2 regions of the Amphritea sp. HPY genome follow, and region 1 is predicted to be linked to the other one. Evidence: predicted binding sites of a transcription regulator. Region 1 holds the regulator's gene; the other holds the start of a gene.

Region 1 (15,685 bases):
GCCGGTTTCACAAGCAAGCTCCAGCTGCTGTTCAAAAGCATGGATCTGTTGTTCCGGGGTAGAAAAGTTACGGTTGAAGTCGAGCCCGGTTTCGCCGATAGCAACGACAGCATCTTCTTTAGCCAGTGCCCATAACTGCTGCCGTGTGGTGGTATCGAATGTGCTGCTGTAGTGCGGGTGAACGCCTGCGGTGCAGCGGAGGATATCTGGTTGTTGTTGTTGGCATAACTCAATCGCCTGCTCGCTTTCCTCGAGGGTGGTACCAGTGACTATCATGGTTGAAACGCCACACGCTTGCGCCGTTTCGATCACCTCGTCACAGTCTTTACTAAAGGCGCTGTCGGTGAGGTTAACCCCTATGTCGATCAGTTGGAGAGTTGTATCGGTAGGCATCTGAGTTATAGCTTTTCGTCTTCGTTATTGTTGATGGTGGCAGTGTCATTGGTGTTGCGAATGTATTCCCTAAGGTGCTGTGCCTGATCAGAGCCGCTGGAGTCCCGCATGGCCAACTTGAAAGCCGTCTGTGGTACCAGTATATGGGACGGCTGTCCGGCGAGTGTTCGGTACACAGCATGGTAGGCCATAACGTTTTTGACGTAGTTGCGTGTTTCCTTGAAGGGGATTGTCTCGATCCAGATATCGATCGGTAAGTTACCGCGCTCCTTTAGCCAGCGCTTAACGCGATGGGGGCCGGCATTATAAGCTGCACTGGCGTAAACCTGATTGTTATCGAATCGCTTTTGCATTTCTGCGAGATAGGCTGTGCCAAGACTGATGTTGATGTCCGGGATAAAGAGTTGCGAGCTGCGCCGATAGGGTATGCTGTTTTTCCTGGCGGTGCTTTGTGCCGTGCGAGGCATCAATTGCATCAGCCCGCGGGCGCCAACATGAGAACGCGCGGTCGGCTGGTATACGCTTTCCTGGCGAGCGATGGCGCGGGCCCAGTTAGTATCTATTTTGTTAAGCCGGGCTTTCTTGGCGAACAGATCAGAATAGGGTAGCGGAAAACGGAGTGCGATATCATCCCAGTATCGGGCCTTGGCTGCTCCGCGGATAGCCTGGGCATGCCAGTTCCAGCTGTGCACTATGGTAGATGCTGCGTGAAATGTATCGGCATCGGCTGTATTAAGTGCGTAATTCCATTCCCGCCGGGCCAGGTAAAGTTCCTGATTGAGATACAGCTCACGCATTCTGGTGAAGGCAGGGCTTTGTTGTAAAGCCTGGATCTTATTCGGATCCGCTTTTTGCTGCATCGGATTGAGGCGGAACTGACTTTGCAGCATATCTGCCGCGAGCAGGCCGTAATAACTACGCTGTTTGCTGAGCTGGAAGAATGAATCTGAATAGCTGGGCTTAAGGTCGCGAGTATGGCTGGCGGCTATTGTTTTCCAATATACCCATTGCTCCTGCTGTTGCAGTTCCTCGCTGAGCATGTCGATCAGTGAATAAACTTTATTCCAGTCCTGTTTAGTCAGGGCGAGTTTGATTCGGTGCTGTTGGATCTCTTCGTCAAGATTGACATTGAGTTGAGCCAGCAGGTTGTCAGTTTTTTTGTCGGAACTATTGAACAATCGGCTGGCCAGCTTACGGTTCATCGCTTCCTTCTGAGCCTGGCTGAAGCTTAACTTGTCACGGATTCTGAGCCAGATATCGGTGGCGGTTTGCGGGCTTTTGCGGGATAGTCGGTACAGGCCATAGAGGTAGGTTGTACGGCTTGCCAGGGAATCGCCTTTGATGGTTTTTTGTTGTTTCAGTAGTGATGGATTATTTCGTACTTGTAGTAACAGGGCTGCTTGCTGGCGTTGTTTTTTGTCTTTTATGAAACGCTTGAGATAGATGGCCAGGGTGATGCTGTTATTGTCGACTGCCTTCCAGAACCGTTCGGCTGCCTGATCTGATGTCGGGCCAGTGGATTTTTTGGTCCAGTAGTCGAATACGGGGTCACAAATGTCGCTGATTGAATGGCCCACATTCCAGAGCTTTTCGACATCTTTCATTGCTTCTTTATATTGCTTTGTCCGAAGCAAAGCGAGACGCTGGTAGCACTGATATTTTTCTTTCTGAATATCTGCGCTGGCATAGGCAGTTAAGTAATCTTTCCAGCGCGATTTGCTGCCCAGATAGCTGAGCCAGCGCTGTTGCAGTTGTATCGTAGTCGGCAGATCGGGATAGCGTTTTGCGTACAGATTAATATGGTGCTGAGTAATAAAGTTCAGGCGATGCTCTAACTCGGATTTTTCCAGATAGGGGTACAGAGGATATTCAGTCAGTTTGGCTTTGCTAAGATAGAACTGGTCCATCTTATTGCTCTTCAGTTGTTCTTTAGCCTGCTGATACAGTGCACGTTGCTGGATCAGTTCAGCTGCTTGCAGCGGACCTGTCGTTATCAAAAACAGGCAAAGCAATGTGGCACTGATGGCAGCATTGCGCAAAAATCTTAAATTAGAAGCTACGACTGTCATCATTATCCATAATAGCTACACAGGTTATGCATCATCATAGCCTCAAATGGGTCATAATCACGAGAAAATTATGATCCTTTTCAGTAATACCGGGATTCTTCTGTTTTTTTTTGTAGAATAGCCTCCTTAATTTTCTGTTGGAACTAAAAATGTCGCTGATCAGACTGGATAATGTTTCCGTAGCCTTTGGTGATAAAAAGCTGCTTGATGGTATCAATTTCAAGTTAGATAAAGGTGAGCGCGTTGCGCTTGTAGGACTTAATGGCGCGGGTAAGTCAACGCTGTTGCGTGTAATTATGAAACAGCAGGCTACCGATGATGGCGAGTTCTGGCAGCGCGGTGGTTGCCGTATAGCTGAGCTCCCCCAGGCACTGCCTGCAGCCGATGACCGACTGGTTAAAGAGGTTCTGGCCGAAGGAGTCTCCGAGGTCGTGGATCTGTTACAGCGCTATGAAGCGCTGGCGATGAGTCATGCCGAGTCAGATCTCGCGGAGCTGGAACGATTGCAACAGGGTATCGAAGCTGCGGATGGCTGGCATCTGTCGCAAAAAATACAGCAGGTACTCGAGCGTCTGGGGCTTGATGGTGAGATGCCAATGTCAGCGCTTTCAGGTGGCTGGCGCAGGCGGGCTGCGCTGGGTGCTGCGCTGGTACAGTCACCTGATCTGCTGTTACTGGATGAGCCTACCAACCATCTGGATATAGAAACTATCGAGTGGCTTGAGAAGCAGATGCTGGAGTTTAACGGTGGCGTTCTGTTTATCTCTCACGACCGCTCATTGGTGGAACGACTGGCAACCCGCATTGTCGAGTTAGATCGCGGCAACCTGGCCTCTTTTCCGGGAAGCTACAGTGCATATCTGGAAAAGAAAGAAAAAATGCTGGAAGAGGAAGCGCGGCATAATGCGCTGTTTGATAAGCGGCTGGCTGAAGAGGAGCGTTGGATCAGACAGGGTATCAAAGCACGGCGTACCCGTAATGAAGGCCGTGTTCGGGCATTGAAGTCACTACGGGTTGAGCGCTCAGAACGTCGTGAGAAACAGGGTAAGGCGAAGTTTGCGATGGAGCAGGGTGGTCGCTCCGGCAAGCTTGTGACAGAAGCTGAAAATGTTAACCAGCAGTATGGTGGTGATGTTGTTCTACGTGATTTTTCAGTCTCGATTCAGCGCGGTGACCGGATCGGTCTGATAGGCCCCAACGGTGTTGGCAAAAGTACCCTGCTGAAAATTATGCTGGGTAAATTACAGCCTGATAGCGGTGTTGTGCGTATTGGTACAAACCTTGATGTGGCATATTTTGATCAGTTAAGAGGTCAGTTAAAGCCAGAGAAAACAATCATCGACAATATATCTGAAGGTCGCGAAAGCATCAGTATTAACGGCAAATCACGACACATTATCAGTTACCTCGGCGATTTTTTGTTTACCCCTGAACGGGCGAGAACTCCAGTTAAGGCGCTTTCTGGTGGTGAGTGTAACCGGGTAATGTTGGCGAAGTTATTCAGTCAGCCGGCTAATTTGCTGGTACTCGATGAGCCGACCAATGACCTGGATATTGAAACTCTGGAGTTACTGGAGGAGATACTGCTTGAATATAAAGGTACGCTACTTCTGGTAAGTCATGATCGGGCTTTTCTGGACAATGTTGTCACTTCTACGCTGGTTTTTGAAGGCGAGGGCAGGGTGCAGGAATATGTCGGTGGCTATCACGACTGGCTGCGTCAGCGTCCGGAGCCTTTGAAGGCTGAAGCGGTCAAGAAATCGATTGCACCAGTTGCTAAGGAAAGTGTTGAAGCTGCACCACCAACGGTAAAGAAAAAACTCAGTTATAAGCTACAGCGTGAGCTGGATCAGATGCCAGAGCTGTTGGAGCAGGCGGAAGCTGAACTCGAGCGTTTGCAGCAGGAGACCGGTGCCGCTGATTTTTATAATGGTGATCATCAGCAGGTCACAGACAAACTTGCTGAATTGCAGGTGCGAGAAGAAAAGGTTGAACAGTTGATGGAACGCTGGGTCGAGCTGGAGGCTATGCAGTAGCCTTCAGCTCTTGTCTGGGGCTTATTCGGCCTGTTCTTTGACGCGAACTGCCAGTACGTCGCAATGAGCCCCATGCAGTACACCGTTGGCAGTAGAGCCAAGTAAAAGAGCTAAGCCGTGTCGGCCATGGCTACCGACGACGACCAGATCACAGTTTTGCTCATCAGCGATTCGATGAATCTCAGTTTCAGTATGACCCGACACTACTAGTTTTTCTTTTACCGGGTAATTGAGAGCCTTGCTGTAGGTTTCCATCTTACTGTGAGCATGTTCATCCAGTTGATCCTGGATGGCGGTCAGATCCATAGGAACGTCACCACCATAAGCAAAGCTCAATGGCTCAATCACGTGAACCAGAGAGAGTTCAGCCTGGCAGTTTTCTGCCATCTGGCGAACTTTACCAATCAATTGATTGGATTCCTCTGACAGGTCAACCGCGAGCAGGATATGTTTGTATAGACTCATCTGGATCATCTCCGTATTGGCTTATGTATAAGAGACTAGCATAAGCAAAATGATATTAAGTGTGACCGGTGTCAACCGGATAACGAGGATTTTGAAATGAAGTGGGCAATTATTGTTCTGATTATGATGTCGCTGTTGGGCTCAATGATGTGGGTGATGCCAAGTAAGCGGCAAAAACTTCAGGCAGAGTTGCGCTTAAAAGCTTCAAAGCTTGGTTTTAATGTTCAGATGATACGTTTAACGCCACCAAGGGCCGCCGGCCAGGTTGAGCCGGAAGTCTATATGGCAACTGCCTACCGCTTGCCACGCTTCAATCTGGAAAAAAATGAGCGGGACAGCTTTGTTGCCTGGCAAATATTCAGGCAGACAGCAGTTGCCGACGAAGGATTACCTGAAGGTTGGAGCTGGGGTGTCGGAGAACGTAAGCTCAGCGAAATTCAATTGGCGCGGTTGGGTCAGTTGATTGCTCAGTTGCCCGTAGGGGTTGATTCGATTGAGTCGACACCGGTCCATTTCAGCTTGTTTTGGGATGAACGGGGACGGCTTGAAGATCTGGAGCAGTTTAAAGTCATGATGCAGGAATTTATCGATAATAAATTTTAAGTTGCTGAAGTTTAATAGGTGAAGTAATGACAGATATAAAAAACGGCTTGTATCGCCATTATAAAGGTGCCGAATATGAGGTTCTGCATACCGCTCGCCACTCTGAAACAGAGGAATGGCTGGTGGTCTATAAGCAGTGTTACGGTGATCGGGCGGTCTGGGTCAGACCACTCGATATGTTCACCGGTCAGGTAACAACGGCTGAAGGGTTGCTGGTAGAGCGCTTTGCGTTTATTACTCAGTAATCGCGCCACTGTCCTGTTTAAGTTCAGCTAGTGATGAAGCCAGGGTGCTGGCTGCCAGTGCGCTGCTGGGACGGGCTTTATTGAGTAACGTTCGGATATGGTCAAGATGTGGCTGTTTCTTACGCTGAGGGACGTTGGTCCGGGTTATGATCGCTTTGGCGTGTTTGTAATGTGACATAGCGATCAGCTTATCGTCCCGTTCGAGGTAGTGATTGCCCTGGGCAATATGGGCATCGGCGAATACAGTAACGTGCAACCAGTAGAGATCCTGCTGAAACTGTTTAGCGGTACTGACTGCCAAAAAACCTTGCTTGGTCATCTCGATGAGGATTTTTTCAGCATGCTGAATATAGATCTGAACGCGTTTCAGCGAGCGGTCGTTACTGAATCCCCCAGGTACCGGGCTGAGACGGTCAGTGTTCTCTTTTTGCGTGCTTATCTGCTCCAGTATCGGTGACTCGGGGGCAAGTAGGGCGATATCCTCAATCATTTTTACTGTGTATTGAGAGATCTTCTCGATAATTTCTTCACGGCAGTTTGCTTCGCGAAGTACCGCAAGGGTGTTCAGCGCGTCCTCAGAATGGTGTTGCAGGTAATTTAATCGTTTTATTCGGCGCTCTTCCCGTTGCTCTTTAGATGCGATAAAAAAGTTAATTAGCAGTGCGGTTAAACCGACTGCTGCAATAATAATGATAAAAATCAGGTTGTCTTGCAGCATATTCTCAGGTAGTTGTATTTATAGGACGAATAGAGATAGGGCATAAGTGGTATGCCCTGTTATGGTTAAAATATACCTTTATTGGTGGCAGTTCATAAAGTTAAAAAGTGTTTTTTTTTAAGCGGATGCTTGACCAAGGTACCAGCAGCCCTTATATATGCACCCTGATTTATGTTGCCAACCTTATCCCTAAGGATTGAATTTGTATGGGAAAATCCCTAGTAATCGTCGAATCACCGGCAAAAGCCAAGACCATCAATAAGTATCTGGGTAATCAGTTTGTTGTTAAATCCAGTGTTGGTCATATTCGGGATCTCCCGACCAGCGGCTCCGGTGCGGCAACCAAAAGTGATCCTAAAGAGCGCGCCAGACAGGCCGCTATCACGCGTAAATTATCGCCGGAAGATAAGATTCGCCATAAGGCAAAGAAAGCAAAAACACAGTTGATTGCCCGGATGGGCGTCGACCCTGAGCAGGACTGGAAAGCGCAGTATGAAATTCTGCCAGGCAAGGAAAAGGTCGTTGATGAACTGAGACGACTGGCCAAAGATGCTGACACTATCTATCTCGCGACCGATTTGGATAGAGAGGGGGAGGCGATCGCCTGGCACCTGCGTGAAGCGATCGGCGGAGACGATGATCGATATCGCCGGGTGGTGTTTAACGAGATCACCAAAAAAGCGATTCAGGAAGCGTTTCAGCAGCCAAGCGATCTTGACCTGAACCGGGTCAATGCGCAGCAGGCTCGCCGTTTCCTTGACCGTATTGTTGGTTACATGGTGTCACCGTTATTGTGGGAAAAGGTTGCCCGAGGCTTGTCCGCCGGACGTGTTCAGTCGGTTGCCGTGCGTCTGTTGGTGGAGCGTGAAAAAGAGATACGCAGTTTTATCCCGGAAGAGTTCTGGGAAATTCATGCTGACACGCAGACCCCGGATAATAATTCGATCCGTTTTCAGGTAGAGAAATATCAGGGTGAAGCCTTCCGTCCGGTTAGCGAGACGGAAGTTAAGTCGCACCTTGATCAGCTGAGCAGGCTGGAGCTGAAAGTAGCCAGTCGCCAGGACCGGCCTACCAGTAGTAAACCTTCAGCTCCCTTCATTACTTCAACACTGCAGCAGGCAGCAAGTACCCGACTTAGCTTCGGTGTTAAAAAGACCATGATGCTGGCCCAGCGTCTCTATGAGGCGGGCTATATAACTTACATGCGTACCGACTCCACCAACCTGAGTGGTGAAGCAGTTGCGACTTGCCGGGATTATATTAAGGAAAACTTTGGCACTAAGTACCTGCCGGAGGATGCCAACCTATACAGCAGCAAGGAGGGTGCTCAGGAGGCTCACGAGGCGATTCGCCCTTCCGATGTCACCATAGAGGCTACATCGTTAAAAGGTATGGAGCGTGACGCTGAGCGCTTGTACGAGCTTATTCGTCGCCAGTTCCTTGCCTGTCAGATGATGCCTGCTTTGTATACCAGCAGCCGTATCACAGTAAATGCTGGCGAGTTTGAATTGCGAACCAAAGGGCGTATTCTGCGATTTGACGGTTATACCCGGGTGATGTCTGCGCAAGGTAAAAGCGATGATATTATCCTGCCGGAAGTTAAATCCGGCGATCTGCTGACACTTGAACAGTTTGATCCAAAGCAACATTTCACCAAGCCTGCACCGCGTTTTACAGAAGCAAGCCTGGTACGAGAGTTGGAGAAACGGGGTATTGGTCGTCCATCGACCTATGCATCAATCATCTCTACCATTCAGGATCGCGGCTATGTCGAGGTTCAGAATCGCCGTTTCTATGCCCAGAAAATGGGCGATATTGTTACTGAAAGGCTGGTGGAAAATTTCACCGACCTGATGGATTTCAGCTTTACCGCCAGAATGGAGGAGTCGCTGGATGATATCGCGACTGGAAGCGCAGATTGGAAGGAATTGCTGAATCAGTTCTATGATGGTTTTATTTTCCGTCTTGAGCAGGCGCAACATCCTGAAGATGGTATGCGCCCGAATGCGCCGACTGAAACCGATATTCCCTGTACCAGCTGTGGTCGGGTGATGACGATTCGAACGGGTACGACCGGGGTATTCCTGGGTTGTTCAGGCTATGCATTACCACCAAAAGAGCGCTGTAAAACAACCATGAACCTGGTGCATGGCGATGAAGTGGTCAGCGTCGACGGTGATGATGAGGAAGAATCACGCATTCTGCGTAATAAGCACCGTTGCAAGATCTGTGATACGGCGATGGATAGCTACCTGATCGATGAGCAGCGAAAATTGCATATTTGCGGTAATAATCCGGATTGTGCAGGTTTTGAAGTCGAGCAGGGTAGCTACAAGATCAAGGGTTACGACGGTCCGGTACTGGATTGTGATAAATGTGGTGCCGAGATGCAGCTCAAGACAGGCCGTTTCGGCAAGTTCTTCGGTTGTACTGCTGAGGGCTGTAAAAATACCCGTAAGCTACTGAAAAATGGAGAGGCCGCGCCGCCTAAGATGGATCCTGTTGCAATGCCTGAGCTGGCTTGTGAAAAGGTAGAGGATACCTACGTATTACGTGACGGGGCTTCGGGTTTGTTCCTGGCTGCCAGTCAGTTTCCGCGCAAGCGGGAAACCCGTGCGCCTAAAATCAGTGAGCTATTGCCACATCAGGCAGAGATCGATCCGAAATACAGTTTCTTGTTTTCCGCACCGGTGCAGGATGATGAAGGTAATCCATCTATTGTTCGCTATAGTCGCAAAACTAAAGAGCAGTACGTGATGACTGAGGTCGAGGGTAAGGCAACAGGCTGGCGGGCATTTTATAAGGATGGTAGCTGGCTTGCGGAAAGTGCAAAAGCCAAAAAAGCGCCTGCTAAGAAAGCAGCTACCAAGAAAGCGCCTGCTAAGAAGTCGCCAGCGAAGAAAGCTACAGCAAAGAAGAAAGCTGACGAATAAAAGGTATTCGAACAGCTTAATCGGGAGAGCTTAATGAGTGGTGTGTACTTAGCAAGAACTAATCAAAAGCTTAACTTCACCCGGATTCACCTGGAAGCGCTGAAAAGCGCTCAGTCATCGACGGGATGGAGTAAGCATGCGCAGATCGAGTCATACAATGAGTCGGTGCTGTTTCATATGGTTTCAGCTTATAGCGCGTTCTTGAAAGAGATTGCGGAGCAGTACCGTTTTGATGCTGAGCGTATCAGTAAGTTGAAAGAGTTGGTGGAGCAGATGGAGGCGCAGGGGTTGGAAGCGCCTGAAGTCGGTGAACTGCAGGAGTTGCAGTTCAACCCCCGTAGCTGGTTACATCATCTGCTTGCGGCGTACAAAGGCTGCTGGCGGGCGGAAGACCATCAGCAGTCCGCGGCTAAGGCAGAAAGTATTTCTGAAATCCATGTTATGCAGATCAACCCGGATCACGCTGAAGATGCCGATATAATCAAGGAGTATCAGGCCTGGTTTGATCAGCTTCGGGCGCTTATAGAGCGTCTGCGAAGCGGTATGCAGGAATGGTGATAAGCCATCACAGTGATAGAGCAGAGACTGAATAGAGAATAACAATGCCAGATATGTTTCTTGAGATAGTTGAATTGGATGATGGTGAGATAGCGCTGAGAAAAGCCGATTCTGACGATGAGCCGATTATGCGGGTGAATTTTTCTGATCACATACTTGAGCAGTTGCACGAACAGCATATCGATGTTGCTAAGGTAATGCTGACTGCCGGAATTCATATGATATCTGATATTAATCAGAAATCGGAAGAGGGTCAGGCCTCTGATGGGTCTTCAGATAATACAGATGATCTCCGGCCCAAGGTGATTCACTGATTATCTGTTTGTACAGCTAAAAAAAACAGCGCTTCTGGCGCTGTTTTTAGTTGTACTCAAAGAGCAGGAGAGGCTGCAATGATAAGGTATTTAGTCATTCCGCCCGCGGATGACAATGCCGTGGCTGGCACCGTTTAGCGCTGCAGACTCAAGATTTTTCAATTCTTGATTGTTGAGCATACCTGGCCAGGTGATAACTGCGTGACAGGTGCCTGCCTGAAGTGCCTGGCAGGCCAGATCATAGGTTGAATGGTTCTGGTCTGGCTGGAGTAACATAACTTTGTTGAGATCGATTCCTGCAGCCTCTAGCAGGGCCTTGGGCAAGGTGGCTGGCGGAGCGATCCAGGCAAACCAGCGATCATCTTTGCTGAGTTGTGCAAGCAGTGGCAGCAACATCGTCATCTGCTCGAAATCGTTATTTTGTAATACGATCTCGGTTATTTTCCCGGCCAGTCCTGAATGAGGCTTAACTCTTACAGTTTCCGGTCGCAAAAGGGCTGCCGGCATAGCGGTATTTAGATTAACGCTGTTTTCTACTTGCAACATGTTCTTATCCTCTTCTGATAACCCCGACACCAAGGCCTTCAATTGAGAGTTCTTGCTGTTCCAGATCGACAACAATTGGTTCAAACTCTTTGTTTTCTGCGATCAGATAGATCAGCTTTCCTTCCCGTTTAAAGCGCTTAACGGTGACATCGTTATCCAATCGTGCAACAACAATCTCTCCATCTTTGGCGGTCTGGCACTGATGTACTGCAAGCAGATCTCCATCCATAATGCCAACGTCTTTCATACTCGTACCGCGTACCCGTAACAGATAATCAGCAGGGGGGTGAAAGAAGTCAGAAGCAATGGTAATCCGGTCTTCTACGTTTTCCTGCGCCAGTATAGGTTCACCGGCAGCAACCTGGCCCACTATCGGCAGACCGCTATCTTCATCGTCGAAATTTGGAATACGTATGCCACGTGAAGTGCCAGCGATCATCTCAATAGCACCTTTACGGGCAAGCGCTTTAAGATGTTCTTCCGCAGCATTGGCTGATTTAAAACCAAGCTCGCGAGCGATTTCTGCGCGGGTAGGTGGATAGCCAGTGGTTCGGATGTAGTGTTTTATGCAATCAAGTACATCTGTTTGGCGTTGTGTCAGTTTCATGATCGGCTCTGTTTTTTTATACAGTAGCTGTAACTATATACAGTATTTTATATTTGTAAACATTTTTATGTTTATATATCCAGTATTATTGGTAGAATGGCCGCAGAATAAGAGCTGCAGGTGTGTCGTGTGCTGACAGAAGAGTTGAAACAAGAGATTCAGGGTGCTTACCGGCGCTTTCTGGAAAGCCGTCAGTTGAAACCACGTCGTGGTCAGAAACAGATGATTGCTGAGGTTGCCAAGGTGCTGGGTAATATACTCACCGACGACAAAAGTCATCGTTTGGGTGAAAAGCATGTCAGTGTCATTGAGGCGGGTACCGGCACCGGTAAAACTATCGGTTATCTGCTGGCGGTTATCCCTATAGCGAAAGCCCTGGGTAAGAAAGTTGTGCTTTCCACTGCGACAGTGGCGTTGCAGGAACAGTTGCTGCATAAAGACCTGCCAGAAGTTCTTGAGCACACAGGTTTGTCGCTATCGTTTGGTCTGGCCAAAGGTCGCGGCCGGTATTTCTGTATTAATAAAGCTGAACAACATCTCGATTCCCATGGTGCGACAGGGCAGCAGGCGTTATATGAAGATGAAGTTGCACTACGCCTGGATGATGAAACCGTTGAGTTTTATAAATCTCTGCTTAATGAGTTTGCCTCAGGGCGCTGGGATGGTGATCGGGACAATCTGGTACAGGAAATCAACGATCAGGATTGGTATCCGCTGACCAGCGACCATCTGCAATGTACCAATCGACGCTGTAGTAACTTTGGTGCTTGTAGTTTTTTTAAAGCGCGACGTGAACTTGATCAGGTTGAATGCGTGATCGCCAACCACGATATTGTTCTCGCGGATCTGTCTCTCGGCGGCGGTGCGATTCTCCCTGAGCCTGCCGAAACTATCTATATCTTTGATGAAGGCCACCACCTATCCGATAAGGCCAGCGGTCATTTTTCGTTTTCGTTACGTTTAAAATCCACCGTGCGCTGGTTGTCATCTACCGCTAAGCAGTTAACCAAAATGACAGAGCAGCTAGGCCAGCCACAACTGCTATGTGACTATGTTCGGCAGCTGCAAAAGCCAGCGGAAGATCTCGATGTTGTGTTAACTAACTGGGCTGAACTGGTCAGGCCACAGCTGCTTGATGATAGTCGGGGACGGAATATTGAGCGGCTGCGCTTTCCCGGTGGTGTATTGCCAGATGAGATGCGTCAGTTTGGCCTTCAGGTAGAAAATCTTGCTGCACGTCAGTTCAAGAAAATGGAGATGATTCTTGATCTGTTGAAGGAATCGCTGGACGGTGAAAACGGTTCGATAGACAAACAACAGGCCGAACAGTGGTATCCCCGGGTCGGGATGATGGTTGCTCGCTATCAGGGGATTACCGGTCTGGGGCGCAGTTTTGGTCATGTCGATGAGGAGAATGCCACACCAACCGCGCGCTGGATTAATCTGGTAGAAACCGCGCAGGGATATGATTTTGAATGTCGCAGTGCACCTGTTTCTGCGGCACAGATGTTGGCGCATAATCTGTGGCAACACTGTTTTGCTGCTGTCGTTACATCAGCGACACTTACCGCATTAGGCAAGTTCGACCGGTTACTTGCCGATCTGGGCCTGCCTTCTGAAACGGCCTGTTACTCATTGCCTAGTCCGTTCGATCACTATAATGCTGCCGAATTGCATATTCCGGCGATGAAGGCAGAAGCAAATAACGCTGAACAGCATACCGAAGAGGTGATTGAATACCTTAACCGGGAGTTAGATCCGGCTGCGGCGACCCTGGTTTTGTTCAGTTCGTGGCGGCAGATGCGATCAGTGCTTGCCAGTCTGGACGAAAAGCTAAACAATAAGGTGTTGTCGCAGGGTGAGCTCAGCAAAAATGAGATTCTGAAACGCCATAAGCAACGTATTGATGAGGGTGAGGGAAGCATGATCTTCGGTCTGGCTTCTTTTACCGAGGGCGTTGATCTGCCCGGTAATTATCTGACAGAAGTGATAATTACCAAGTTACCGTTCAGTGTGCCGGATGACCCGGTAGATGCCACTATGGCTGAATGGATTGAACAACGTGGTGGCAACCCATTTATGGAATGGTCAGTACCGATGGCATCAGTGCGCCTGACCCAGGCGGCAGGCCGACTACTACGAACAGAACAGGATAGTGGTCGCATAGTGCTATTGGATCGCCGGGTAATCACCCGTCGCTACGGCAGGCAGTTGTTAGATACACTGCCGCCATTCCGCAGAAATTTTAGTTGACCGTCAGTAATGCCGGATAAGGTAATACATTGATTAAGAATATATTAAAGCGTGAAGCTGCTCAATCAGGTCAAGAACAACAGCCTGCTGCCGGAAATGCTGTACCGCTCAGTGAAACAAAGCCTGAAGTAGCTAACAAAAACAAAGCTGTGAGCTCAAAGAAGAGCTCTCAAAAAGCGGCTTCTCAAGCATCCTGGACCCGGGATCAGTTTGTTGTTCCTGCGGTTGAAGGCAAGACCCGTTTCCATGATTTCGATCTGCCTGAAGATGTGATGCATGCTATCGCCGATCTTAACTTTCAGTATTGCTCTGAAATCCAGGCTGCGACCCTGACAGAATCATTGGAAGGCAAGGATATGATCGGCAAGGCGCAGACGGGTACTGGTAAAACTGCCGCCTTCCTGATCAGTATCATTACCGATCTGGTTGACTTTCCGCTCGATTATAAGCGCGGCAAAGGTATCCCCCGGTCGTTAATTATTGCTCCGACACGTGAGTTAGCATTGCAGATCGCCTCAGACGCTGTAGAGACTGCTAAATATTGTGATCTGAGTGTGGTGTCACTGGTTGGCGGGATGGACTATGAAAAGCAGCGCAGGCAATTGGCAGCCCGTCCGGTCGATATTCTGGTCGCAACTCCGGGACGACTAATCGACTTTGTTCGCTCTAAAGATGTTGATCTGGGTGACGTTGAAGTGTTGGTGCTGGATGAAGCGGATCGGATGCTGAGCATGGGCTTTATTCCCGATGTTCGCACGATCATCCGTCACACACCGCGTAAAGGTGATCGTCAAACGTTACTCTATAGTGCGACATTTACTGATGACGTGATGAACCTGGCTCAGCAATGGACCACGGATGCGGTAACGATAGAGATCGCTCCGGAAAAGAAGAGTACTGACTCAGTCACTCAGCAGGTTTTTCTGGTTTCCCGGCAGGATAAGTATAAATTGCTTCGAAACTTCATGCAGATTAATCAGCTGGAGCGGGTCATTGTGTTTGGTAACCGTCGTGATGAAACCCGGCGGCTGGCTGAGCGCTTGCAGAAAGACGGTCTGGCCGCGGCGCTGATGTCCGGCGAGATTGCCCAGCAGAAGCGTGTCAAAACTCTGGATGATTTCCGTAACGGCAAAATAAATATACTGGTAGCGACCGATGTTGCAGGTCGTGGCATCCATGTTGATGGTGTCAGCCACGTTATTAACTACTCCCTGCCTGAAGATCCGGATGATTATGTGCACCGTATTGGGCGTACAGGGCGAGCGGGTAGTACCGGTACATCTATCAGTTTTGCAACCGAAGACGATGCCTTCCTGTTGCCAGATATCGAAGCCGAAGCCGGTGTGAAAATGGAATGTATCTATCCAGATCCTAACTTACTGGAAGCGGTCTGATCCGGTGTCAGCTGATCAGGGTCGCAGATAATAAACAGGTAGTTGAATGGTTATGACGCAATCGGACCTTAGTTCGTTAAGCCTCAGTAATCGTTATCTGCAGCTACCTGAAGAGTTCTACAGTCGGCTGCAGCCGCAGCCGCTGAAAAATCCCGGTTTAGTCGCTTTTAGTACATCCGCAGCGTCTCTGATAGGACTCGATCCATGTCAGGTCCGTGAGTTGGAGCTGAGCGTTTTGTTTTCCGGCCATCGGTTGCTAAAAGGGAGTGTGCCGCTTGCTACGGTCTATTCCGGGCATCAGTTTGGCGGTTATTCAGCTCAGCTTGGCGACGGTCGGGCATTGCTTCTTGGCGAAGTAGCAGCGCCGGATGGGCAGTTGTGGGAGCTGCAGCTGAAAGGTTGTGGGCGCACCCCCTACTCGCGCCATGGTGACGGCAGGGCCTCTTTACGCTCGGTTATTCGTGAGTATCTCGGCTGCGAAGCGATGGCTGCGCTGGGTATCCCTACCACGCGGGCGTTATGCATAATCGGCAGTGAGACACAGATCTACC
Region 2 (15,685 bases), 120 kb from region 1:
AGGACTTTACCGGTACATATTCTACCGGTACACCCAGCTTTTGAGTCAGATAGTCAGCAACCTTGCCAAAACGTTTAATCAGTTGTGATTGATCCTGGTCGGGGATAGCTGAGAACACCAGGGTTTTAGTTTCACTGAAAGCAGCTGTCGGCGCGACTGCCAGTAACAGCAAGATAGAAAAGTGAGCAAGGGATTTAATAAGAGGCTTCCTCAACCAGCCGGGTAACTTAGCCATCAGTTTGTCCTTTTTTTAGTTGTCCTTAGCCATTTCTTTTATTAGATGGAGGGGCTGCAAAGCGCTATAGCTTGCCAAGCAGGTTGCTCCAACTCTGTGTTTCATTTTCAGTTGTAAATAGCGATTGTCTGGCAGCGCAGGTCTTCTGTAACGTTTGATAGAACAAAGGGTCGCTTTCTGCACGCAGTAGCAACTCGCGTAACGCGCTTTCATTCTCTACAGGATAGTAGCCTGGATAGTCCGTGCCCAATAAACCAACCGAGCCTTCAATGTCAGAGGCAATCACCGGTACCCCGGCAACGACTGCTTCGGAAATGACATTGGCACCGCCTTCCATTCGCGAGGGCAATACCAGCAGATTAGTGCGTTGATACACCTGTCTGATGGCATGATGCGCTATTTCACCGTGCCAGATATAGCGTGGGTTAATTTTCATTTCCGCCGTGGCCTCATCGGCCCACTCGGGCGAGTGCGCTTTACCGTACTGATGAATTTGAATCTGGCTACTTTCAGGAAGATTACGCACCGCCAGGGCCGGACGCAACGGATCCTTTTCTTCACGTAAATGGCCCAATACGGCAATATGAAAATAGCGTTTATAGGGCTCCCGCTTGCTGACTGGCTCAGCCGACTGGTAGATCACATTCATCTTATGCCGCTGATCTGGCGGCAGAGTATTACTGATCAGGTCATGCAAGCCGACAAGATGATCGGCTAACTTAATTGACTGCAGAGTAGTCTCTGGATGGCTATGGATAAACCGGTAAGCATCCGTCCCGGTAATCGCGACAATGATAGGTCGGTTGGGGTAAGCGTCAGTAAACTGCTGCACCGCATCCGCACTGCGCCAGGCATGTAATGCGATCATCAGGTCTGCATTCTGGCCGGTATACTCTGTCACGATATCAACACGATGGTCGAGCGATCTCAGAATATGTGCCCAACGGGCAGCAGTGGCCCGATTACCAGCCAGTGATTTAGCCGGTGCCGGAGTAATGAGAATTATGCGCATAGCTGACTAATTCCTATTCGCAGGTCGGAAACTGTAGTATGAATCAAATTCACTTAGATGACATTGTTGGTTTTGCATGGAAGACTAGTGTCAAAGCTATTATCCTTCATCTAAGACAAGCCCATAAAGGCAGCTGAAAGTGCAAACGGAACCCGGCAAACAGAAATCTGCAACCTTGGATCCAGCAGTCCTGGATCCTGCAACCATTGCTAAACAGGCGCAGGATGCACATGAAAGAACCCTGGCGCTGCTGGAAGGTCTCAGCGCTGCACAACTGATGGGCCCGCAGTTACCTATAGTGAACCCCTTGCGTTGGGAAGTCGGCCATGCCGCGTACTTCTATGAATACTGGGTGTTGCGACAGCATCTGGGACAGACATCAATGCGTGCAGATACCGACAGCCTGTATGATTCCATCACCATTGCCCACGATGACCGCTGGGATCTGCCGCTACCTGCCATGCAGGAAACCCATGTCTATATGCAGACGGTACTGGATCGTATCAAGGCCTGCCTGGCTGATGGCAACGATCCCTACAGGGACTATCTGGCGCAATATGCCGTATTTCACCAGGACATGCATAACGAAGCCTATACCTATACCCGCCAGACACTGAACTACCCCGCACCCCATCTCGGTAATCCTGATCTGAATCGCCGGGCAAGTAACGCTCAAGTGCTTGATACAGCTCTTGATTCTGATTCTCTCAGCGGGGATGTGCAAATTCCCGGAGGGATCTTTATGCTGGGTGCCACTGCGCAAGACGGTTTCGTGTTTGATAATGAGAAATGGGCGCACCCGGTTGAGATAAAGCCTTTCAGTATCGCCAGGACTGCGGTCAGTAACGGTGATTATCTGGCTTTTGTTACAGCGGGGGGCTATGAGGATCAAGCATACTGGGACGAAGCAGGGTGGCAGTGGCTAGTACAAACAGGTCTCAGGCATCCGGCCTATTGGCGACATGCTGCAATCGAAAGTGATGATAAGAGTTCAGGTAATGGGAGCTGGCAGCAACGGCAATTCGACCAGTGGGTTGATCTTCCCATGAATGCCGCCCTGATTCATGTCTGCTGGCACGAAGCGCAGGCGTACTGCCGCTGGGCCGACCGGCGCTTACCGACCGAAGCCGAGTGGGAAGTGGCTGCATCTGCCCAGCCAACGGCTGATGGACAATCATTAGCGACTACCAAACGAAAGTTTCCCTGGGGAGGTGAGATGCCGCTAGCCAACCAGGCAAACCTTGATGGTTATGCCCTGGGTTCCGTCGATGTTAATGCTCATGCTGCTGGTGACAGTGCTTTTGGTTGTCGGCAGATGATCGGTAACGTTTGGGAATGGACACAAGACACCTTCGCACCATACCCGGGATTTGTGCCGGATATGTACGCGGATTACTCCCAGCCGCTGTTTGGCAACACCAGGGTATTACGCGGCGGGGCCTGGACAACACGGGCCCGCATGATTCGTAATACCTGGCGGACTTACTACGGCCCGGAACGTAACGATGTGTTTGCCGGCTTTCGTACCTGTGCGTTATAAAAAATTTCCTGTAACTCAAGTGTTGTAATACTAAGCTTTATAAAACATGTTCTTATACAAGCAGTTCTATTAAGGCAGTTTCTGAAAAGGAAGGAAAGGAAGGCCTCGTGAGCACACAAAATGTCCAATTCCATGATCTGCACTCCAGTCAGGATGAGTTCACGACAGACGTTGTGCAGGGCTTGAATCAACGACCGGCGATGATTCCGCCAAAATATTTTTACGATGCCCACGGCTCCAGGCTCTTCGATGCAATAACCGAACTCCCCGAGTATTATCCAACCCGTACCGAGGTCGGCATCCTGTCAGCCAATGCGGCGGAAATAGCTCGCCGTGTGGGAACCGGCAGTCTGCTGGTCGAACCCGGTGGCGGCAGCTGTGCCAAAGTACATATCTTACTGGAAGGCATGCGCCCCAAGGCCTATGTGCCAATGGATATTTCCAAAGATCACCTGCTGCTGGCCACAGAAGAGCTGGCTATCGCCTTTCCCTGGTTGGAGATTCACGCCGCCTGTACCGACTATACCCGTGAAATGAGCCTGCCGCCGAGTACTCCGCCAGGTACCCATGTTGCATTCTTTCCCGGCTCCAGTATCGGTAATTTTGATCCGGACGGCGCCGTCGATTTCCTGGCCTCAATTGCACAACTCGTCGGCCCCGGTGGCTATCTGTTAATCGGTGTCGATCTGAAAAAAGACAAAACTATTCTCGAAGCCGCGTATGATGATGCCGCAGGCGTGACTGCTCAGTTCAATCTCAACCTGTTAACCCGTATCAACCGTGAACTGGGAGGGGATTTTAATCTCAGCGCATGGCAGCATAAGGCGCTGTACGATACACAGCGAGGCCGGATAGAGATGCACCTGGTCAGCCGGTGCGAGCAAACTGTCATTATCGGTAAATTCCGGTTTAACTTTGCGCAGGGGGAGAGTATCCATACAGAGAACTCTTATAAATACAGCCGCGAAGAGTTTATCAACCTGTCAGCCCGGGCAGGGTTCATTTCAGATGCCCTGTGGGTAGATGAAGAGCAGCTGTTCAGCGTCCATCTATTTCGTCAAGCAACGACAACAGAAAATAATTAAGCAATCATAATGAAAAATACCTCACCCGTAGTAAAAGATCTGGTACTCATTGGCGGCGGCCATGCACATGTCACCGTATTGAAACGCCTGGCCATGAAGCCAGTACCAGGCCTGCGTGTCACCTTGTTGACCCGGGATATCCATACGCCATATTCCGGTATGCTTCCGGGCTATGTGGCCGGACATTACGACTATGATGATTGCCATATCGATCTGGGGCCGCTGGCACGCTTTGCCGGCGCCCGGCTGTACCATACCGAGGTGGAAGGTATAGATACCGGTAAAGGGGAAGTAATCGCACCCGGTCGCCCGCGTATTGCTTATGATCTGCTGTCCATCAATATCGGCTCCAGGCCCAGCAGCATCAATGTGCCTGGGGTGGATGAGTTCGCCATCGCCGCCAAGCCTATCGATCTGTTTCTGGAAAAATGGCACGCCCTGGTTGAGCGTGCACGATCAAGCAAAGGTGAATTTCGGGTCGTGGTAGTGGGTGGTGGTGCCGGCGGTGTTGAGTTGGCCCTGTCAACCCAGCATCACTTACAGCAAACCCTGACTCAAGCAGGTGATGATCCCAAACGACTTAACTACAGCGTCGTCACTCAAAGCGAAAGCATCATGTACATGCACAATGACGGGGTGCGCAAACGTTTTGAACGTATCTTTGCTGAGCGCGATATCAGCGTTACAACGAAACACAGCGTTAAGGAAGTCAGAGCCGACCAGGTCATTCTTGATGATGGCTCTGTACTGGCTGTCGATGCGGTTCTCTGGGTAACGACAGCCGCCGCACCTGGCTGGATGGCTGATGCAGGACTTGCCGTCGACGATGCCGGCTTTATCCGTGTCGATGATAACCTGCAATCCCTGTCCCATGAAAATATCTTCGCCGCTGGTGATATTGCAGCATTGCCAGACCCACGACCCAAGTCCGGCGTATTTGCCGTGCGCCAGGGACCGGTACTGGCAGACAATCTCAGAGCCGCTGCAACGGGAGGGAAGTTACGTCCATACCGTGCCCAGAAAAATTTCCTCGGGTTGATCAGCACTGGTAACAAATACGCCATCGCCTCCCATGGCAACTGGTCTTATGAATCCGCCTGGTTGTGGCGTATCAAGGACTGGATTGATGTAAGGTTCATGCGTAAGTTCAATGAACTGCCGGAGATGGGCGATGAGCAGGGGCCGGAACTGGCTTCAGGCATTGCGGATGCGGCAGCGATTAAAGAGCTCTCAACCCTGGCGATGCGCTGTGGCGGTTGCGGTGCCAAGGTAGGTGCAACGGTATTAACCCGCGTCATGCAGCGTCTGCCTGATGATCGCCGTGATGATGTCCTGATTGGCCGGGATGCAGCCGATGATTGCGCCATGCTGGCAGTGCCGCAAGGTAAAGTGATGGTACAGAGCGTCGATTATTTCCGTGCCTTCATCGATGATACCTATACCTTCGGCGCCATCGCCGCCAACCACGCTCTGGGCGATCTGTTCGCCATGGGTGCAGAGCCGCAATCAGTTTTAGCTATCGCCACCGTGCCCTATGGCCGCGAGCGGGTCGTTGAAGAATCACTGTACGATGTACTGGCCGGTGCACTAAGCATCATAGGGCCCACAGGCGCGGTACTCGCTGGCGGACATTCCAGTGAAGGTGCGGAACTGGCATTTGGCTTAACCGTCAATGGCCTGATTGATCCAAATAACGTCATGCGCAAGAGCGGTTTAAAACCTGGCAATGCGTTGATACTCACCAAAGCGGTCGGCACCGGCACCCTGTTTGCCGCGGACATGCGCGGCAAAGCCAAGGGGCGCTGGGTAGATGGCGCAATTCAATCGATGCTGGTATCCAATCAGCAAGCCGCCGAATGCCTGCAACGCTACCAGGCAACAGCCTGTACCGATCTCACGGGTTTTGGCATTGTCGGCCACCTGATTGAGATGACCAAAGCCTCTCAAGTCGATGCGGTGCTACAACTGGATGCCTTGCCATTACTCGAAGGAGCACTGGATACCGTCGCCGCCGGTATTCTGTCATCACTGCAACCGCAGAACCTGCGTCTGCGGCGCGCCATCCACGACATCGAGTCTGCTGCAACGCACCCGGCATTCCCGCTGCTGTTCGATCCACAAACCGCTGGTGGGTTGTTAGCCGGTGTACCCGATGATCAGGTCGGCGCCTGTGTGAGAGAGCTGCAATTAATGGGTTATCCCGACACCCGGATTATCGGTAGAATAGAGGAGCTGTCTGATCAAGAGGCGCCGATAAGAACCGTTTGATGAATATATAGTGGAACAAAGTTCATTGTCCGAAATAAAAAAACGAGCCGCGCGCTTTACCTCGTATACCGCTGTGCCTGGATCTGCGAAAACAACCAGGTACATGGGATTCTGTCGATTTTTATCCTGTAAAGACATAATCCTCTGTAGCTCCCGCTATCTATAGTCTCCAGAGGGCCATTACTTAGAGATACTTATAATTGCCGATGTTCTCTGGCGGATTTCTGATTGTTTACTATTTGGAATTAATATATTTATCTATCACGAATTGAACATCGATCAGGTTCTAGTACTCTAGCCCTCTGAAATACTCTTTGCAGACCGCTTCAAAAGCACCTGCTGCAGTGATTGAAAGCTGTCTGAGCCCATAGTTCTATGTGATCACCGGTTGTGATCAGGCTTATGACAATATGGCAATCATTCAATTACTGCATAAAATTAAAAAAGCAGCGCCAGGGGATACTGCCTTAGGCTGACTGCGAGATAACAGACCGAGATATTAAGTATGCCTGCACTGAATGAAACCCATGATCTTAATCTGCGTAGCTGGGTAGTATCCGCTAATGCAGCTGACACCGACTTTCCTATCCAGAACCTTCCTTTCGCCGAATTTCGTCGCAAAGGCAGTAGCGAAGCGTTCCGGGGCGGTGTGGCAATTGGTGATCAGGTCGTTGATCTGGCAGCAGCTGCGCAGCAGGGGCTTTTCAGTGGCGCAGCCGCTGATGGCGCGCAAGCCTGCGCTCAGCCAACGCTGAATGAATTTATGGCGATGGGTGGCTCAGTCTGGTCGGCTTTGCGTCTGGCGCTCTCCCGTGGCCTGCGCGAAGGTGCCGCTGAGCAAGCCAGTCTGGCAGACTGCCTGATTGCGCAAAGCGAAGTTGAATACAGCCTGCCTTGTTCTATCGGTGATTACACCGATTTTTACACCTCAGTACACCACGCAACCAGTGTCGGAAAACTATTCCGACCGGATAACCCGTTGCTGCCAAACTATAAATGGGTGCCGATCGGTTACCACGGCCGCAGCTCTTCGATTGATGTTTCCGGCCAGGAATTCAAGCGTCCTTGCGGTCAGACTAAAGCGCCGGATGCCACAGAGCCTAGTGTTGGCCCTTGTAAGCGTCTGGATTATGAACTGGAAGTCGGCATCTACATCGGCAAAGGTAATGACCTGGGTTCACCAATAGCGCTCGATGACAGCGATAAGCATGTGTTCGGTATGTGCCTGTTCAATGACTGGTCTGCCCGTGATATTCAGGCCTGGGAATACCAGCCGCTGGGGCCGTTCCTGGCGAAAAACTTTGCCTCAACAGTCTCGCCATGGATTGTAACCACCGAAGCGTTAGCGCCGTACCGTGCGGAATTCAGCCGGGATCCTGCGGATCCTCAGCCGATGCCATACCTGTCGTCCGAGCTGAACAGTTCTGAAGGTGCGCTGGATATTAAGCTGGAAGTACTGCTGCAAACGGAAGCGATGCGTAATCGTGGTGATGCACCAGCCAAGGTGTCACAGTCTAACTTTATTCATTCTTACTGGACTGTGGCTCAGATGGTTGCACATCATACGGTTAACGGCTGTAACATGCGCCCTGGGGACTTCCTGGGCAGCGGCACTCAATCCGGTCCGGAACATGAAGAGGGTGGCTCTTTACTGGAGCTGAGCCGGGGTGGTAAAGAGGCTTTCACTTTACCAAGCGGAGAGCAACGCACTTTCCTGGAAGATGGTGACGCTGTGGTTATGCGTGGCTGGTGTGAAAAAGTGGGGGCTGCCCGCATCGGTTTCGGCGAAGTGGTAAGTACCGTCCTGCCAGCGAATAAATAAGCATCCTCCTAATTTAAGATCAAAGGCAGCTTCGGCTGCCTTTTTTTGTTCCGGCCTGTTATCGGCCCTTCTTTCGGCTGCAGCCATCCATCTGCAGCACATTCCTTATGTCTCTCAAGGCCTTAGCGCTGTCGCAACAGTGATTTTATTCTGTCAAAATGAGGATAAAATCTAAAATAATATTATTGTATTACACCATACTAGTGCTAATTCGCTGGCGTTAGGACCAGCCAGTAAACCTTCAGGGGGTTATATGAAAGGCGTTATCTTCTGTGAATTTGTGACAATGGTTGAAGATCGTTTCGGCCTGGAGGTACTGGACTCCATGCTTGATACTGACCAGCTGGCCAGTGGTGGTGCTTATACTGCGGTTGGCACCTATGACTTTTCAGAAATGGCTATACTGGTCGGTCGCCTTAGTAAGCTTGTAGATATAGCTGTACCCGATCTGTTGCAAGCGTATGGCGAATATATGTTTGGCCATCTGATCACTGCATTCCCCCACATCAGCTCACAGCTGGATTCTGATCCTTTTACCATGCTGACTCAGGTTGATCAGCTAATTCATGTTGAGGTTGCCAAGCTCTATCCTGATGCAGAGCTGCCTCAGCTCAGCCATACCATAATCAACGACCAGGAGATGCATCTTCATTACCAATCCTGCCGTCCGATGGCGCGTTTTGCTAAAGGGATGCTGCTTGGATGCTCAAAGCATCATAACAACAGCTTTACCGTTGAAATACAGACTGACGGGGCTGATGAACAGTCAGCTGCAACGTTTATTTTGCGCAGATAACGGACCAGGTAACTGCTCATGACTGAGATTGCTGTACAGGACCTAGAGAAGCAGATCGCTTTGCTGCAGCGTAAGGCTGATCGTGATATCCGCTCGAGAAAGCAGGCTGAGAAAATCCTGGAGCAAAAAAGCCTTGAGTTGTATGAGCTGAACCTGCATCTGAAAAAGATTAACGAAGAACTGGATGAAAAAGTACTACAGCGCACAGAAGCGTTGCAGGAAACTGTCTCTCGCCTCGAGCTGGTCCTGATGGCTGCCAATACCGAATTGTGGGAGAAAAATCTGACCAGCGGCGAGTTTTTCTGCTCCGAGGGGTTAACTGAACTGCTGGGCTATGATCGCCATGAACTGGCATTGATCTTTGATCAGTTCCCTTTTGTTCACAATGACGATGTTGGTTCGCTACAGCAAGCGCTGGAAGCGCATCTGCGTAATGAAGATGACGTCGACATGGAGTGCCGACTAATCCTGAACAACGGTGACGAACGCTGGTTTCGCCTGAATATTCAGGCTTTGTGGGATGAGGAGGGCAGAGTGGCCCGGATCGCCGGGTCCTTTGTCGATGTTCATGACCAGGTCGAGAGTCGCCGTACCATTGAGTATATGGCGCTGTATGACAACCTCACAAAAATCCCAAACCGGGCGCAGTTCTCAGAGAAACTTAAGCTTGCCTGCTATCAGGCAAAAGCCCAGCAGCAGGGGTTGGCCCTGCTGGTTATCGACCTGAATGACTTCAAAGAGATCAATGACCGCTATGGCCATCAGGCCGGCGATGAGTTGCTGCGCCATGTTGCTGCTCAGATTACCGGCGTGATTAAAGGCAATGATACTATCGCCCGCCTCGGAGGTGATGAATTCGCCGTAATCCTGCAGCGAATGGATACCGAATCCAGCGTTAACAAACTATGTCAGGAGATGATCGAGCAGTGCGAGAAGCCCATTATCCTGGCCCACTCTATTATCAAGGCATCACTCTGTATCGGGGCGGCCTTCTATGCCGATGCCCATAACAGCCCGAAAGAGCTGATCGCCCATGCAGATATAGCGATGTATCAGGCGAAAGAATCTAAGCATCAGGGCAGTACCTTATGCTTTTTCCGGGAAGAGATGAAACAACAGGTGCGTCACGCCCGGTTACTGAAAACACGCATTGATGAAGCGCTGCTAGACAACGAATTTGTGCTCTATTATCAGCCAAAACAAGATCTGAAAACGCAGCAGATCAATGGTGTCGAGGCGCTCATACGCTGGCCGCAAAGTGATGGCAGCCTGCTGATGCCGGAACAGTTTATTCCGCTTTCCGAAGAAACCCGGCAGATTAAGCAAATAGGTCGCTGGGTGATCAGGCATTGCTGTATTCAGGCTAGTCACTGGCTGGATCAGGGAATCCATCTGCCGATCGCCATGAACCTGTCGCCAGTGCAATTCAGTGATGACGATCTGGCCAGCTATTTTCAGCAGATGATGCAGCAGACCGGTACCCGTGGTGAACAATTTCAGGTTGAGATTACCGAAGGACTTATTCTTAACGAGCTTGAGGCTAGCCGGAAACAACTGGATCGGCTGCACGCGCTGGGTATTACTATCTGCCTGGATGACTTCGGCACCGGTTACTCAAACCTGCGTTACCTTAATCAGCTGCCGATCAATATTCTAAAGATTGACCGGGTTTTCGTCAGCGATGTGGATCGGCAAGTGGAAAGTCAGCACCTGACACGGGCGATTATCGAGCTTAGCCACTCGCTGGGCATGCGGGTAGTCGCCGAAGGTGTTGAGCGAGAGGGGGAGAAGCAATGGCTTGAACAGCAGGGCTGCGACATGATTCAGGGGTTTCTGTGCTCCGAACCACTCCCTGCTTCAGCTGTAGAGGGGATGCTTCCCGCCGCAGCTGAAACTCTTTAAATCAGTTGCGGCGGGATTAAAAAGCTATTGCTTCGGCTTTTTCCGGAAAATATTCAGCAGCTTTTGTTTCGGGTCATGCTCCTCTGTCGGTAGCGCTTTCTCGAAACGCCCCTTCATATCATCGAGTCGCTGCTCCTTGCGCTTATGCCGGTTTATATCCCGTTTACTGCTGATATCGACAACGTTATCACTCATATTAGTTAGCCGTTTGCCTGTGAATGAGTACAAGTTTAGCTTTGCAGCACCTTAAGGGGAAGTCCCAGCAGCGTGTCACCGCTGCTGCTGAAGTACCAGATAATACTGATTAGCGAGCCGACAACCACAAGGTACCATGCGGCACTGAATAACTGACCATAGCGATCTAAAGGTAGCAGGGCACTGTTATGGCGACCACGCCACTCAAAAAAGATCTCGATACAACCGATAATCAGCAGGAATCCGAGCAACGTCAGGTTCAGGTAATAACTCAGCACAACGCCACCGGCAGCGGCTAGCAGGCAAAGTGCGAGACCCGCGACAGAGTTCATAGAAAAAGTGATGCTCTTCAGTATATGTCCGCCATCCAGCGGCAGAATCGGTAGCAGGTTAAACAGATTCAGCAGTGCGTTAAAGGCGCTGAGCCCGGCAAAGAACATCGAGCCGGTAATCCAGTAGGCTAACAGGCTTAACAATGATAAAAACAGTCCGAAACAGGGCCCCATCAGGGATATAACGACATCCTGCCAGCGGGTGTTAATGCGCTCTTCGGTTAATGCCAGGCCGCCAAGGAAGGGGATCAGATAGATCCCTTTAGTCTGCATGCCAAAATACTTCATCGCCCGGATATGGCCATACTCATGAATCACCAGGCACACAATCAGCGCCAGAGCGAATGGCAGGGAGAAAAACCAGGAGTAGGCCGCGATGCTGGCGCCGGCAAGCACCGCCTTGATTACTTTAGCGCTCTTCAGAAGTTTCAGGCCCAGTGCGCCAAGCCCCAGAATACTGAATGACTTCTTCGCCGGGCGGCTTACCTGGCTCGGCACCTGGCGCTCAATGTCTTTACTGTTACGGCTGCCCTCGCCAATCTGCTGGTCATTAACGTAAAGCGCATAGCGTAATTCAAACGGCTGCCAGCTGAGCTGAATCTGCAGGCGGCAGATAATAGTTTCGCCACTTGCGGCCTGTAGCTCAAACTCGTGCAGGGCTTCACCACTGTCTTCAGCCGAAGCGTCCAGGCGGGATACCGGGGTGTTATTCCAGTACAGCATCTGCCAGCCAGCCATTGAGCCTTCCAGACGCAGAGGTTGACCCAGACAATCAAGGTTCAGTAATTCCAAGAAAAATACCTATATTTCATTTAACGCGGTGATATGCCGCATAGTTTACAGGTCCAGCCTGTTTATGAAACCTGAAATAACTATGAAGCCTCAGGTAGCCGATGTGGGTGGTTTTTAAATCAAGGATTCCGTAACATTCCTGTATTCATAGCCTTTAGAAACCATATAAGTCATGACTAGCGCTCAGACACTGCCCATACTTTATTCGTTTCGCCGCTGCCCTTACGCAATCCGGGCCCGACTGGCGATCGCCTATAGCGGCACTCAGGTTGAACTGCGCGAAGTGGTTTTACGGGATAAACCTGCAGCAATGCTGCAGGCGTCGCCTAAAGGCACTGTTCCTGTGCTGGTGCTGCCTGATGGCAGGGTGATTGATGAAAGCCGTAACATCATGCGCTGGGCGCTGCAGCAGAATGATCCGGACGGCTGGCTGTTTGCCGACGATGATCACTGGCTGTGGGAGGCGGAAGGGCTGATTCAGGAAAACGACTTTGTCTTTAAGCAGCATCTTGATCGCTATAAATATGCAGATCGCCATCCGCAGCATACTGAACAATATTATCGTGAACAGTGCGAGGTGACGGTTGCCAAGCTGGAGCGGCAATTGCAACGCAATAATGGTTTTCTGGCTACCGGGCAGATGACGCTGGCGGATACGGCAATCTTTCCCTTTATCCGCCAGTTTGCCCATGTTGACCGGGACTGGTTCTTTACCTCCGATTACCATCACCTGCAAGCCTGGCTAACGCAACAGCTGGAATCCGAGTTGTTCATTGCAGTGATGAAGAAGCACAAACAATGGCAGGAAGGAGAACAGGGTATACCTTTTCTCCGACCTCTTGTCAGCGCTTAAAGACTTAATCCTTAGCTTTACTATGCAGCTTTATATTATTGAAAGTAATGTTCTTTTGTATTATTAAGTAATTTCTTGAAACGCTCTAGCCAGAGCACAAAAAGCATCTACACTAACAATCGGCTCGCAAGACTCTTACCCTTCAGTTTCTAGGCCCGCACCACCGGCAGATCTTTCCAGCGGGTGGTATAGGCCGGCGAAAGCTTATTACGTTTCATCTGCCAACCATCGCATTTTCCCTCACCGGCAAACCAGATCCGACCTTTGCCGCTGGCGTTTATCCGGTCCAGCGCCTGCATCAGTCTGGCCGAAGAAGGCGACTCGGCCGGATCAAACAGTGTCGGTTGGAATGTTCCCGGCGGATAGAGATCAGATAGCATGACGCCGGCCTTCATATAGCGATAACCGTCGCGCCAGATCGAACTTAGCAGGGCGGTAACCGTGCGAATCAGTGTCCGGGTATCCTGTGTTGGTACCGCCAACTGGCGACAAGCGCTTTCACTGTAATAGGGATCAGTCTGGCTGTGGGGGTTGGTACGAATAAAAATAGTCACTCCCCGGGCCGAGCGGTCCTGCTGCCGCAATTTTTCTGCCGCTCTGGCCGCATACTGACAGATAGCCGAATGCATTGCCGGGTAGTCGGTAATTCTTTGGGCAAAGGTTCTGCTGCATAAGACCTGTTGCCGGGGTGGCGGACACTGCTCTAGTGCCAGGCAGGACTGGCCACAGAGCTCCCGTACAGTCCGCTCCAGGGTGACCGAGAACTGCATCCTGATCCATCTCGGGTCACACTGCGACAATTGCAATGCGGTTTTGATGCCTGCCGCCTGTAAACGTTTTCCCTGCCGCCGACCCACTCCCCAGACTTCCTGTACCGGCGTGATATTTAACAGACGCTGCTGTCGCACCGGATCGCTCAGGTCCACCACGCCGCCGGTTGCCGGGTAGCGTTTCGCCGCATGGTTTGCCAGTTTCGCCAGGGTCTTGCTCGGCGCAATGCCGACACCAACGCCGATTCCGGTCCAATTGAAAACCCGTTGCTGCAAGGCTGAGCCATAACGACTCAGTGAATCGCAATACTCCAACCCGGTCAGATCAAGAAAGGCCTCATCGATGGAATACACCTCCAGCGTGGGGGCCTGGCTTTCCAGAACACTCATCACCCGGGCCGACAGGTCGCCATACAGCGCATAGTTAGAGGAAAATACGGCAACGTTCTCACGCTCGATAATCTCCTGTACCTGATACAGGGGAACGGCCATCTTAATCCCCAGCTGCTTTGCTTCCTTACTTCGTGCTACGACGCAGCCATCATTATTGGACAGTACAATGACCGGCCGACCACGCAGGTCCGGCCGGAACAGGCGCTCGCAGCTGGCATAGAAATTATTGCAATCCACCAGGGCAAATACCGGCCGGACTGGCTCACCATTAAGGTCCGCCATTAAGACAGTGTCCTCGGGCGCAAAGGGTGTACCACCGTGGTTACCACACCAAACAGTTCCAGTGTGGCGTCATCGGTAAGCGTAATATCCGGATAGGCGGGATTTCTGGCCAGCAGCTGCAATGTTGGTCGCAGCTGCAGCTGTTTAACCGTAAAGCCCCCGTCCAGACAAGCGATAACAGTATCGCCGTGTAATGCTTTGAGCGCCCGATCCACCACCAGTATGTCACCGGAAAAGATCCCGGCCTCAATCATAGAGTCACCTTCGGCACGGACAAAGTAGGTCGCAGCGGGGTGCTGAACGCAAAGCTCATTCAGATCCAGGGTTTGCTCAATATAATCCTGAGCCGGGGAAGGGAAGCCTGCCGCTACCCGGTCATAGAACAACGGAATATTGCAGGAGCGCAGATGCTGATATGCGCCAATAATCTGTATAGACATAAGAATCACTAATATACTGTATATATAAACAGTATATTAGTGTGCCACAAAGGATTCTGCAAAGGGTAAATGAGGAGTTGGCAATATTCAGATACTAAAAATACACAATACGTATTGGGTATTCATAGGGGCGGTATGAAAAGAACTATAAGGATACTCAGCAGTAGAGCGTTACAAATAAAAAAGCCCCGAAACCGGGGCTGCAAAATAAGGCTCTGCTGCTAGCTCTTTGCTTTGATCAGCGCTTTCAGCTCAATAATTTCATTGTGCAGGTCTTCGATGGTGGGCACCCCATCAGCCAGAGCCTGCTCCTTCTCTTCTTCGGCATGTTCATTTTCCATAACGCTGACCACAATACCGATAACCATATTCAGAAAGGCAAAGGTGGTCAGAAAGATGAAGCTAAGGTAGAAAGACCAGCTCAGTGGATACACAGCCATAGTTTCGTACATAACGTCGGTCCAGTCCTCAAACGTCATCACCCGAAACAGGGTCAGCATCGCGATAGAGATATCCCCCCAAAGCTCATTATTAATTGGGCCGAAGAAAGACGCACCGACTGCGGCGTAGATATAGAAGATGATAAACATCAGCAGCACCACATAACCGAGTTGTGGCAATGCTTTTATCAGGGAATTAAGCAGCAGTCGCAGTTCGGGTATAACGGAGACCATCCGTAACACACGGAATATTCGTATCAATCGTCCCACCAGCGCCAGCTCACTATCCTGAATAGGAATAAGGCTTACCACCACGATCAGCGTGTCAAAAAGGTTCCAGCCGTTGTTAAAGAAGCGCCGTTTTTCCGGCTCGCCAATGAAACGGACCGACAGCTCAACCAGAAAGAATAGCGTAATGCCCACATCCAGCCAGCTGACAACCTGCAAAACATGTTGCGGAATATCGTAGGTCTTGGCACCGATCACCAGCGCAGAAAACAGGATAATGGCGACAACAAACAACTCGAA

Evidence for each region. The regulator LexA, encoded in region 1, represses DNA repair genes until DNA is damaged. The targets are predictions, from matches to a motif close to TACTGTNTANNTANACAGTA.
Region 2: umuD (translesion error-prone DNA polymerase V autoproteolytic subunit) is a predicted target of LexA. The motif match lies at 14,732-14,751, and genes of this name have one in related genera.

What each region holds. Positions count from the first base shown of each region.
Region 1 covers NZ_CP194015.1:1,680,821-1,696,505, reverse strand. Annotated here, with positions in the region: gene ACQUQM_RS07660 (TatD family hydrolase) at 1-393, opposite strand, end outside; gene ACQUQM_RS07655 (transglycosylase SLT domain-containing protein) at 399-2,465, opposite strand; gene ACQUQM_RS07650 (ATP-binding cassette domain-containing protein) at 2,612-4,498, shown strand; gene ACQUQM_RS07645 (universal stress protein) at 4,520-4,963, opposite strand; gene ACQUQM_RS07640 (hypothetical protein) at 5,060-5,566, shown strand; gene ACQUQM_RS07635 (DUF1653 domain-containing protein) at 5,593-5,811, shown strand; gene ACQUQM_RS07630 (DNA topoisomerase I) at 5,801-6,529, opposite strand; gene topA (type I DNA topoisomerase) at 6,736-9,462, shown strand; gene ACQUQM_RS07620 (DUF6586 family protein) at 9,496-10,020, shown strand; gene ACQUQM_RS07615 (hypothetical protein) at 10,065-10,334, shown strand; gene ACQUQM_RS07610 (cell division inhibitor SulA) at 10,425-10,880, opposite strand; gene lexA (transcriptional repressor LexA) at 10,885-11,487, opposite strand; gene dinG (ATP-dependent DNA helicase DinG) at 11,617-13,740, shown strand; gene rhlB (ATP-dependent RNA helicase RhlB) at 13,890-15,134, shown strand; gene ACQUQM_RS07590 (protein adenylyltransferase SelO) at 15,181-15,685, shown strand, end outside.
Region 2 covers NZ_CP194015.1:1,560,071-1,575,755, reverse strand. Annotated here, with positions in the region: gene ACQUQM_RS07140 (putative selenate ABC transporter substrate-binding protein) at 1-235, opposite strand, end outside; gene senB (selenoneine biosynthesis selenosugar synthase SenB) at 300-1,247, opposite strand; gene senA (selenoneine synthase SenA) at 1,423-2,787, shown strand; gene egtD (L-histidine N(alpha)-methyltransferase) at 2,895-3,872, shown strand; gene selD (selenide, water dikinase SelD) at 3,882-6,140, shown strand; gene fahA (fumarylacetoacetase) at 6,646-7,962, shown strand; gene ACQUQM_RS07110 (heme NO-binding domain-containing protein) at 8,216-8,758, shown strand; gene ACQUQM_RS07105 (putative bifunctional diguanylate cyclase/phosphodiesterase) at 8,777-10,660, shown strand; gene ACQUQM_RS07100 (hypothetical protein) at 10,685-10,855, opposite strand; gene ACQUQM_RS07095 (site-2 protease family protein) at 10,891-11,979, opposite strand; gene ACQUQM_RS07090 (glutathione S-transferase) at 12,152-12,832, shown strand; gene umuC (translesion error-prone DNA polymerase V subunit UmuC) at 12,982-14,277, opposite strand; gene umuD (translesion error-prone DNA polymerase V autoproteolytic subunit) at 14,277-14,717, opposite strand; gene ACQUQM_RS07075 (ion transporter) at 14,939-15,685, opposite strand, start outside.